DNA from 2 places in the Marinomonas sp. A3A genome. Region 1 is predicted to be linked to the other one. Evidence: predicted binding sites of a transcription regulator. Region 1 holds the regulator's gene; the other holds the start of a gene.
What was found. The regulator LexA, encoded in region 1, represses DNA repair genes until DNA is damaged. The targets are predictions, from matches to a motif close to TACTGTNTANNTANACAGTA.
Positions count from the first base shown of each region.

Region 2: the regulator LexA is predicted to act here: its motif matches at 3,585-3,604, upstream of CYL31_RS11810 (S24 family peptidase).

Region 1 covers NZ_CP025532.1:2,174,839-2,179,849, reverse strand. Annotated here, with positions in the region: gene CYL31_RS10060 (DEAD/DEAH box helicase) at 1-1,122, opposite strand, end outside; gene dinG (ATP-dependent DNA helicase DinG) at 1,298-3,421, opposite strand; gene lexA (transcriptional repressor LexA) at 3,491-4,114, shown strand; gene CYL31_RS10045 (hypothetical protein) at 4,219-4,485, opposite strand; gene CYL31_RS10040 (DUF6586 family protein) at 4,488-4,958, opposite strand; gene topA (type I DNA topoisomerase) at 4,955-5,011, opposite strand, start outside.
Region 2 covers NZ_CP025532.1:2,522,434-2,527,444, forward strand. Annotated here, with positions in the region: gene CYL31_RS11790 (tRNA-queuosine alpha-mannosyltransferase domain-containing protein) at 1-831, opposite strand, end outside; gene CYL31_RS11795 (dienelactone hydrolase family protein) at 972-1,715, shown strand; gene CYL31_RS11800 (YaeQ family protein) at 1,753-2,307, opposite strand; gene CYL31_RS11805 (DUF1127 domain-containing protein) at 2,774-2,989, shown strand; gene CYL31_RS11810 (S24 family peptidase) at 3,119-3,571, opposite strand; gene CYL31_RS11815 (helix-turn-helix domain-containing protein) at 3,679-3,876, opposite strand; gene CYL31_RS11820 (LexA family protein) at 3,960-4,607, shown strand; gene csrA (carbon storage regulator CsrA) at 4,744-4,956, shown strand.

The sequences.
Region 1 (5,011 bases):
CACAAGAACTTGGATAATACCTTCTTTGAAGTTTGCCAAGGTTTTCACACGTTTATCTTGCGCAACTTCGCCAGACAATATCGCACAATTAATATTAGCTTTGCGTAAACGCTCATAAAGATCACGAGTTTCATCACGGCGGTTAGCAAAAATAATAGTGCGTTGGCCGCCATTTTTTTCGATCAACTGTTGCAATACTGGCCATTTCTGATCTGCTTCTACAGTATAAATAACCTGATCAATATTTTGGTTTGTCGCTTCTTTTGGGACAACAGACACTTCTTTAGGGAAGTAAGTCCATTGTTGTGCCAGTGCTTGAATATCTTTCGGAAAAGTCGCACTAAACAACATCGTCTGTCTTATTTCTTTATGCGGAGTCATACGAATAATGCTTTTTACATCTGGAATAAAACCCATAGACAACATGCGGTCAGCTTCATCTAACACCAAGCACTCCACTTTACCCAGTTGCACTTTGCGACTGCGGGCAAAATCTAACAAACGACCCGGTGTGGCAACCAAAATATCAACATTTTCAGTTTCTAATGCGATCTTTTGTTTTTCATAACTCAAGCCGCCAACTAAAGTCACAACATTCAAATGACAGTTCGACGTTAGCTTGACTGCCTCGTCAGCGATTTGTATCGCCAATTCACGAGTTGGTGCGATAATCAGACCACGTGCAAAATTATTCGCTCGTTTTTCTTCAAGAGGATAATCAAGAAAATCACTGATCATCGCAATTAAGAAAGCAGCTGTTTTACCTGTACCGGTTTGAGCCTGACCAATAATGTCATAACCTAATAATGTCATTGGCAAGGTTTCAGCTTGGATTTCACTGCAATATTCAAACCCCATTTCAGCAATAGACTTAATCACTCGATCAGGAAGATTTAAGTCGTGGAAGCGCATCTTGCCTTCAACATCAGCAACAGGAAAATCTTCTATGGACCAAATTTTAGAGTTTGCATTCCCTGCAGGCTTTGTCTCATTACTTACTTGTGTATTAGCTTGAACACTTGCAGGACTATCATCATTATTTCTTGGACGCTTATTTGGGCGACGTGTACGTTTTGGTTTTGCTGTGGTTTCTGATGGTGCTTCTTGAGTTTGGTTTTCCATATTGGAATCTATACGCTTCTATTGTGTTTTGAGGTTAATAATCTTTGCAAGGAGTGTACCTAATTGGTAAAGCTTTATCACCCCTTGCTTACGCTTTGTTGAACCTAGAGAAGGTACGAATAAGACATCTTATCTCAGCATGTGGATAAAAATCTGTTATTTGCACCTTCCAAAGCTACTGATAGTTATACGGCGGCAAGCTATTAATTAACTGCAAACCATAACGTTTAGTCCGCAAGCGCTTGTCCAAAATATGTATTTCACCCGTGTCTTTCTCGCTTCTCAGTAACCGTCCAGTCGCCTGCACTAAGCGTAAAGAGGCATCCGGTATGGTTATCTCCATAAATGGATTACCACCACGCTTCTGAATCCATTCAGCGAGTGTCGCTTCAACGGGATCATCTGGTACCGCAAAAGGAATCTTGGCGATATACACGCAGGTCAAATAATCACCTGGCAAATCCACACCTTCGGCAAAGCTGGCTAAACCTAGCAGCAAACTCCCCTTTCCGTCATCGATACGAGACTTATGCGAATCTAAAATAACTCGTTTAGATTGCTCACCTTGCATCAAGAGTATTTCTTGCAAACCAGCAGACACAGACTGAGCCACTTCTTCCATCTGACGTCGAGACGAAAACAACACCAAACTGCCCTTTTCCGTATTAACATGCTTATCTAAATAAGCAACAATTTCGGCGGTATGTTGCTCTACTCTATTAGGTTCATTCTCCATATCTGGAACCACTAAAAGACCATTTTCTTGAAAATTAAACGGACTAATAACGCGCAGATATTCGCTCTCGCGAGGCACACCTGAGCGCATATTAAAACGATGAAATTGATTCAACGCCGTCAACGTAGCAGACGTAACAACAGCACCGAAACATTTATCCCACAATTGCTGCTTTAATGTGTTCGCCGCAAGAATAGGAGAACCACCGAGTTCAATATCTTGCTCCATCCCTTGACCAGATAACACCAACCAACGAGCATTAGGAGGGTAGTTCTGATCATCAACGGTAGAATACAAACGCCATAGCCCAATGCATTGTTCTAAACGACCAAGAATGACACCCAAAATTGGTTGCCAAGTTTCCGCTGTTTCAGGTGTCACGCCCATCCCTTCATTTTGCTTAGTCTTTTTACATTCGTCTTGGATGCTTTCAATATTGTTGAATAATTTTTGATAAGACGTTTGCAAACTATAAGACAACTGACGCAGCTCATCTGGAATCTGACCGAATTCAAATCGGTGTTGATTATTTTCTTGGTCCAAGCCCAAGCCCTGAATATAAGGAGCTAAACCTTGCTGTGCGTATTGGATGAAGTTAACAATGCTTTGGATTTGCTGAGGGATTTTTAATAATAACTGCCCCGTTAAACTAACATCGTCTGTTAGCTCTTGCTTCAAATTAACCAGATTTTTTTCCAACTGACGCAACCAAGTAATGCTTTGCTGCAAACGAACTTCATGACGAAAGTGCCCTATCGCTTTATCAGGAAGATGATGACCCTCATCAAAAACATAGATGGTTTCTTTTGGTGGTGTCAGTATTGCACCGCCGCCCAATGACAAATCAGCCAACACCAAATCGTGGTTGGCAACGATCACATCGGCCACTTCAATCTCAGCACGCGCTTTAAAAAATGGACAAGCCGAATAATTAGCACAATTACGATTGGTGCATTGCTGATGATCTGTGGTTAAGCGACGCCAATCTTGATCTCGAACGATGCCAGCCCAATTATCTTTATCACCGTCCCAATCGCCTTTTTGCAAAGCTGCGTCCATTTCTTGATATAGAACCGTATTGATATCATCTGAATGTAGATGTTGCTCAAAAAGCCCAGCAAACATATCGTCCATTGACTGCTCTTCTGAGCTCAGAAACCCCTCAAGATTATTCAAGCATAAATAACGCCCTCGCCCTTTCGCAAGAGTGTATTTAAAAGTCAGCTCTGTATGCTCAAGCAAATCAGGCAATTCTTTATGCAAAATCTGCTCTTGAAGCGCCACAGTTGCAGTAGAAATAATTAATTTGAGACCACGGGCTTTTGCGATAGGAATCGCCGCAAGACAATAAGACAAGGTTTTACCCGTGCCTGTTCCAGCCTCGATAACGGCAACATGCTTCTCTTCAAGGCGCTCACCTTCCGAGCCTTGCTTAATGTTACCCAAGGTTCGAGCGATCGCACCAATCATCTGGCGCTGTCCAGCCCTTGGTTTATGGGACTTCGCATCTAAAGATGCTCGGTATGCAAGTTGAATCTGTTTTTTTAGTTCGTCTGAAAGCATTTATATCATTGAGTATAGTTAGGAATGCTGTATATAATAACAGTAACTGTATAAACAACCAGATAACCTATGATTAAATTAACCAAAAGACAATCTGACGTACTAGAAACCATTCGCGAATTTATTAGTGAAACAGGTTTTCCACCGACTAGAGCAGAAATAGCGCGCCGGCTTGGGTTTAAATCTCCTAACGCCGCCGAAGAGCATCTAAAGGCCTTAAGTAAAAAAGGTGCAATAGAGATGCTGTCTGGCGCATCAAGGGGAATACGCTTAATTGATCGTGCTTCAAATGACGACCCAACAGCGGACCTTGGCTTACCTGTTATCGGCAAAGTCGCTGCAGGTTACCCTATTTTAGCTCAGGAAAACATTGCTTCCCATGTGAACATCCCTGCAAACATGTTCTCTCCACAAGCCGATTACTTCTTGTCTGTCTCGGGAACCAGCATGAAAGACATCGGAATCATGGAAGGAGACCTATTAGCCGTCCATAAAACCACCACAGTGCGCAACGGCCAAATTGTCGTGGCCCGTATTGGTGACGAAGTAACGGTTAAACGCTTCGAGCAAAAAGGCAGTATCGTTCGACTAATTCCAGAGAATGAAGAATTCAACGACATCATTGTCGACCTTGAAAGCGAAGAGTTCGCCATTGAAGGTTTATCTGTTGGTGTGATTCGTCAAGGGCTTTAAGTAAGACCCTCCAAATCCGCACCTTGTAAATAAAAAAGCGAAGCTTAGGCTTCGCTTTTTTATTTCAGTTCATACTTCATTCCATCGACATCATCAAAGATGATTTAGTGCAAAATCTTAGGACGGAAATCTTCGTCATCAATATACTCTGAATCTTCATCAAAAAACGAATCATCTGAATATACAAAATCAATGCCCGCATGGAACATACATTTTGCCAACTCAAAGTAACGGTCTTTTAAATAAGATCGAGTATCATCTGAAATCTGCAATGTTGCTAATGGAACGGTTTCCTCACCATCTTCACTGGCTGGACGCAGCACAATATCGCCATTATCCAGCTCAACAATTTCTAGGTAGGACTCTTTCATATTCAATACTCTGATGACTCTTCTCTAAAACGTAATACCAATTCGACCAACTTGGTCAAATAGAAACTCACAGACGCACCCGCATCACTTCCACGGCCAATCAGATTGTCACTTTGTACCACTGATGACATAGAAGAACGGCATTCAAACTGAACCAAATACGCTTGATTCAACTGAGAACACCAGGAATCTGTTCGCGAAGACAAGTCCGCCAACTCTGCCAATACAGGAATAACAATTTGCTTATCTTCTGACTCAACCAATAACTTAACAACATCCAGCGACCCAGATAACGAATAAGCGGCAGTGACTTCTTTCAGCAAACCATTAAGAGCACTTCTTAACTGAAAAATAGCCGAGCTTTCCAGCCCGACTTTTAACCATGCCTCATCACTGTCTTGACTCTGCTTAATAAAGCGTCTTGCCGTATCGAGTTTTTGATTGGTTAAGCTAGCTAAACTGGCTCCGCTCATTTTTTCTTACCTTCCTCAATCACCCATTTAGAGCCAACATAAAATGCCTTCCA
Region 2 (5,011 bases), 350 kb from region 1:
TGACGCAAGAAAACCTAGATAATCCGCCCGACTTGGTGCAAAGCCAAACTGTGTGATTCGATGAGCAAACTTGGCTTGAATCTGATCAAATTCTTTTGGAATAGAACGAAACTGTTCGCCAAGAATGGCAATTTCATAGTCTAGCTTGCGGCGCTCTAGTTCTTCTAGCATAGCCAGTAATCGATCAGGCCCTTTGTCAAATTCCCAACGCGCCGACCACACCAATTTAATTCGTTCAGGGAGTTTTTCATCTCCCTTCTCTTCTGGCGCTAAACTCGTCTCCACTAAAGACTCGATTGAAGTAGGCATATCCAGAGGAACAGCAAGCACTTGGGCGTTGGTTTCTGTGTCATTTAACCAATCTGGCGAGACGTAATCAGGCAGTTTCTTTAACAAGGCTCGCGCCCCACCAAAGAAAGAGTCTTTATTGAATGCGCTATTAAACACGCACTGGTCAGCAGCCAAGGCGCTGTACAAGGTGACCATCTGCATTTCCACCAAGCCTTGCTGTTTATCACTGGCAGGATAAGCAAATTGATTTTCATGAAAATACAGCAGCCAAGGAATGCTCTGTAAGTTTGGGCAAAAGGCTTTTAAACCAACACAGTCCGTCATCGAGGTGGCGATAACCAAATCGTACTCTTGCTCTATCTGAGGTTTAAATTGTGGGTCAAACGCAAAGCTCATGGCGTTACCACGAATCCGCCAAGCAAAATGTCGAGCAGGTAAAGACAAATAGTGCCATTCATGCTGATCTAAACCATTCATCAAAGTATTTGCCCAGGCTTTATGGCTGCTGGCTTCGTAGGCGCTGATCAATAAAATTCGCACGATTTCTTTCTACTCGTTGGTTAAATTTGGTTTTTTATCTATTTAAGAGCTTTTATGTCTATTTGAAAGCTTTGCAGCTGGCTCATCCCAGTTGGGTCGAATATCATGTAGGAAAATGACAAATCGCTTTAAGGATTACCATGATCATTCAACGTCACGATCAAGATATTAACACGCCAACCGGCACCATGCGCTGCACTGTTTATCGCCCTCAAACCGAAGGTCGCTTTCCGTGTATCTTTTTTTATTCTGAAATTTTCCAACAAACGGCACCGATTGCTCGCTCTGCCGCCATTATGGCTGGTCATGGTTTTGTGGTAATTGTGCCAGAAGTGTTTCATGAGCTTAACCCAATCGGCACGGTCTTGGGCTATGACGATGAAGGCAAGGACAAAGGCAACGCTGACAAATTCACTAAAACATTAGAAGCTCACGACAGCGACACGGTGGCCATGCTGGAATACTTCGAGCAGCAAGATTACTGTACGGGGCAATTTGGCAGTATGGGCGTTTGTTTGGGTGGTCATTTGGCGTATCGCGCGGCGCTAAATCCTCGTATCCAAGCGGCTTTTTGCTTGTACGCAACGGACATTCATTCAAATACCATTCCTTGCGATGAAGGTAACGACTCTTTCACTCGCACAAAAGAAATTCAAGGCGAAATCACTATGGTGTGGGGTAAACAAGACCCGCATGTTTCTACGGAAGGACGCCAGAAGATTTACCAGCAATTGATCGATACTGACCGCCTGTTCACTTGGCATGAATTCAACGGCCAGCATGCATTTATGCGCGACGAAGGCGATCGTTACGATCCTGCCCTCGCCTTAGAGTGTTACAACAAAGCCGTTGCGCTGTTCCAACGCACTTTGCATAAAGCATAACACCACATCAATACGCGCATAGTGGATGAAGGTGAGCTTATTGCTCACCTCGCCACATTGGTGTCATGGCACATTCGCCTAGCTCACCAGAAATCCACATTTCGCTATCCTGAATAGTTACATTCAATTGCATAGAACGAGTACAGATCTTCGCTAACGCTTCAACTTGAGCTTCTGGAAAGCGCAATACTCGCATGTTATCAAAGCGGCTGTTCTTGCCTTTGTTTTGCTCCCACCAAATATCGGACTTATCGTTGTAATTCACTACAACGACGTTTTGAGCGCGACCGCAGGCTTTACGTAACCGTTTCTCGTCTGGCTGTCCTAGCTCTACCCAAAGCAAAATTTCGTCTGAGTAATTCTTCTGCCAAAGATCGGGCTCGTCTTCAGTACTAATGCCTTTGCTGAAACTTAATTGCTCGCCGCCTTCTTTCTCATCAGCCAATAAAGCAAACGCCGCTAAACGCACCATCATGCGCTCTTCGGTTTCAGAAGGGTGTAATGCCAAGGTCAATTCATAACTTTGGTAATGGTTTCGATCCATATCAGATACTTGAACCGATGCTTTATAAATTGTTGCTTTCGTCGCCATGAGGTCACTTACTACATTTGTTAACTATAAAAGAGGACAGGAAAATCGCGACGAATTGTACAGCAAAACACACCCACAATATCGCTACATGCAGACTGTTTTTTTGACATTAAGAAAGTATTTATGCAACTTAAAAAAAGAAAAGTAATTTCAATATAAGTGATTGACATAAGTCACGAAATAAGGCCCAATTAAGAAGCTCAAACGAGCAATTTTTACACTATGCATTACGCAATCAATAAAACCCAAAGTTAAGGAGAAGCAAAATGACTACCTATACGCTAAATCATTCTACTTCCTCCATGGCTACTCGCTGCAATAATCGAGTACGCAAAACTTTGTCTACGCGTTCAATGCCTGTGTAATACACCATTGACCGCGGAATTTACGCGGTCACCTCTGTAAGAAATCACCCCGTAAGTTCCGCCAAAACACACTATTAAATGTTATATTTTGGAGAAAACTTATGAGTATCATTGCCCTATTCAACGCCGCTAAAGAATACTTCGAAGCTCGTCGCACCAATCAAGCTTTTCGTCAGCTTGATGACCATTACTTAAAAGATATTGGCTTCTACCGCGACAATGGACAAATTCGTCCTTTGGCTGGCAACAACGATTTAGAAAGTGATCTGAAAGGAAAAGCTCAAATACCACCAGGAGAACAACCGAGCGACGGATGACCAGATTGTCACCTCAGAAGACTCTGAGGTGACGGTAAAACACTAGGCCGGATGGCCACGACGCCTTTCATTATTAGGTAATGGAAGGCGTTTTTTATTGGCTCAGATAAAAAAGTAAAATGGAGACGATTAGCCACGCTCTAACTGACGAACTACGCTGGTAACCACACCAAATACTTCTAAACTAGATGCATCTTTTTTAATAACAGGCGTTACTGTCGCTGCGTAGGCTTTATTCTTGGGACGAAGCAAAACATCAGGCTTTAATTCCAATGTCATTACCGCCATCTTTCCATGTTCAAATGCAATAACAATGTCCCCATGACGCGCCGTTAACGATCGATCAACTACCAGCACATCGCCCGAGTGAATATCTTCTCTTTCCATCGGCTCACCTTGAGCACGAACAAAAAAAGTCGCCGCAGGATTAGGAATGCACAAGGCATTCAGATCCAAAGAATTGTCTTTAGGCTGCTGACTAAGATCAGAAAGCTGTACTGACTCAGAATAAAGTGGAATTCGAACACTGTTTGCTGCAATAAAAGCCGCAGACTCAGAGGTACCAAGATAAGAAACGCGCATAAATAAACATCCAAACTGTATATTCGTACAGTATGTTTTAAAGCACGCAAATAAACTAGCGAATTTTTGTAAAGACGAGAGATTAACCACCTCTGCCAAACATAAAGCTAGAGCTCATGATCTTTAAGCAAATCGCTTTCACTGACCTCCCCCTCCGTCGCCAAAGAGATACGCCGTATGTATTTTGCTGGCGAACGTTTATGGATATGTAACCAGTTCCAAACGTGAGCTTGCTTAACCCCTAATATTTGCGCGAGTGCAGTTTGGCTTCCTACAATTTCGACTGCTTTTGCAATGGCTGACATATAACCTCCTTAACAACCTTTGCTGTATTTGATTACAGTTTTTATTGTTTGTCAAATACAGATAAAGTTGTAATTATTCACTTATGACTATTGCAGAACGCGTTAAACAAAAAAGAACCGACCTAAGACTGACTCAAGCAGAGTTAGCCAAACGTATTGGCATCTCCCAACAATCGTTGCAAAAGATTGAAGACGGCCGGACACAAAATCCGCGCAAGCTACTCAATTTAGCCAAAGCGTTGCAATGCGATGCAGAATGGTTACTTTTAGGAGCGGCAAGCGAAGTTAGAGAAAATACTTCCAGCTACACCAATAGCAGCAGCACTTCACAACCCTTAGAAACCCATCTAAGACCTGTCATTACAACACCACAAGCTGCTCAATGGCCGAATACTGAATTAGACAAAGAAAAATTTGACTGGATAGAAACACCAGCATCTACGTCGAAATCAGCATTTTGGCTAAATGTCGTGGGAGATAGCATGATGTCGCCTTCTGGCTTAAGCGTTCCCGAAGGTTACCTAATTCTTGTTGAACCTAGCTTAACGGCCAAGAGCGGTGATTTGATCATCGCAAAAGTAGTAGACAGTAAAGATGTAACATTTAAAAAATTGGTCATCGACGCTGGGCGAACTTACCTAACTCCACTCAACCCAAACTATAGACCCATTGAAGTTCCCAGCGATTTAGCAATCATAGGCGTTGTCACTCAAGCCCGAATTTTATTTTGAACTATTTACAACTTCTCTTCTTCATACTACCGTAACACTTGACCTATTAGACAATAAAAAACACCCTAAGCTGTTGACAGGCTAACAATATAAGTTGTATTTTAAAAGTGTCGACAACAACCAAAGGATAGGAATTATGCTAGTCATTACTCGACACCCCGGTGAAACAATTAATATCGGCGATGATACGGAAGTCACGGTATTAGGAGTGCAAGGCACTCAAGTTCGCATCGGCATTAAAGCCCCGCAAAAAATAAGCGTTCATCGAGAAGAAATTTACAAACGTATTCAAGCTGAAAAATTACAGGAAACTCAAAGCGAGCAGACCAAAGAAACGGCACCTGCGTAGCCCTTCTTGACGGCGAAATTTGAATAGCGATTTAATAGATAAAAGCGGCAGATGT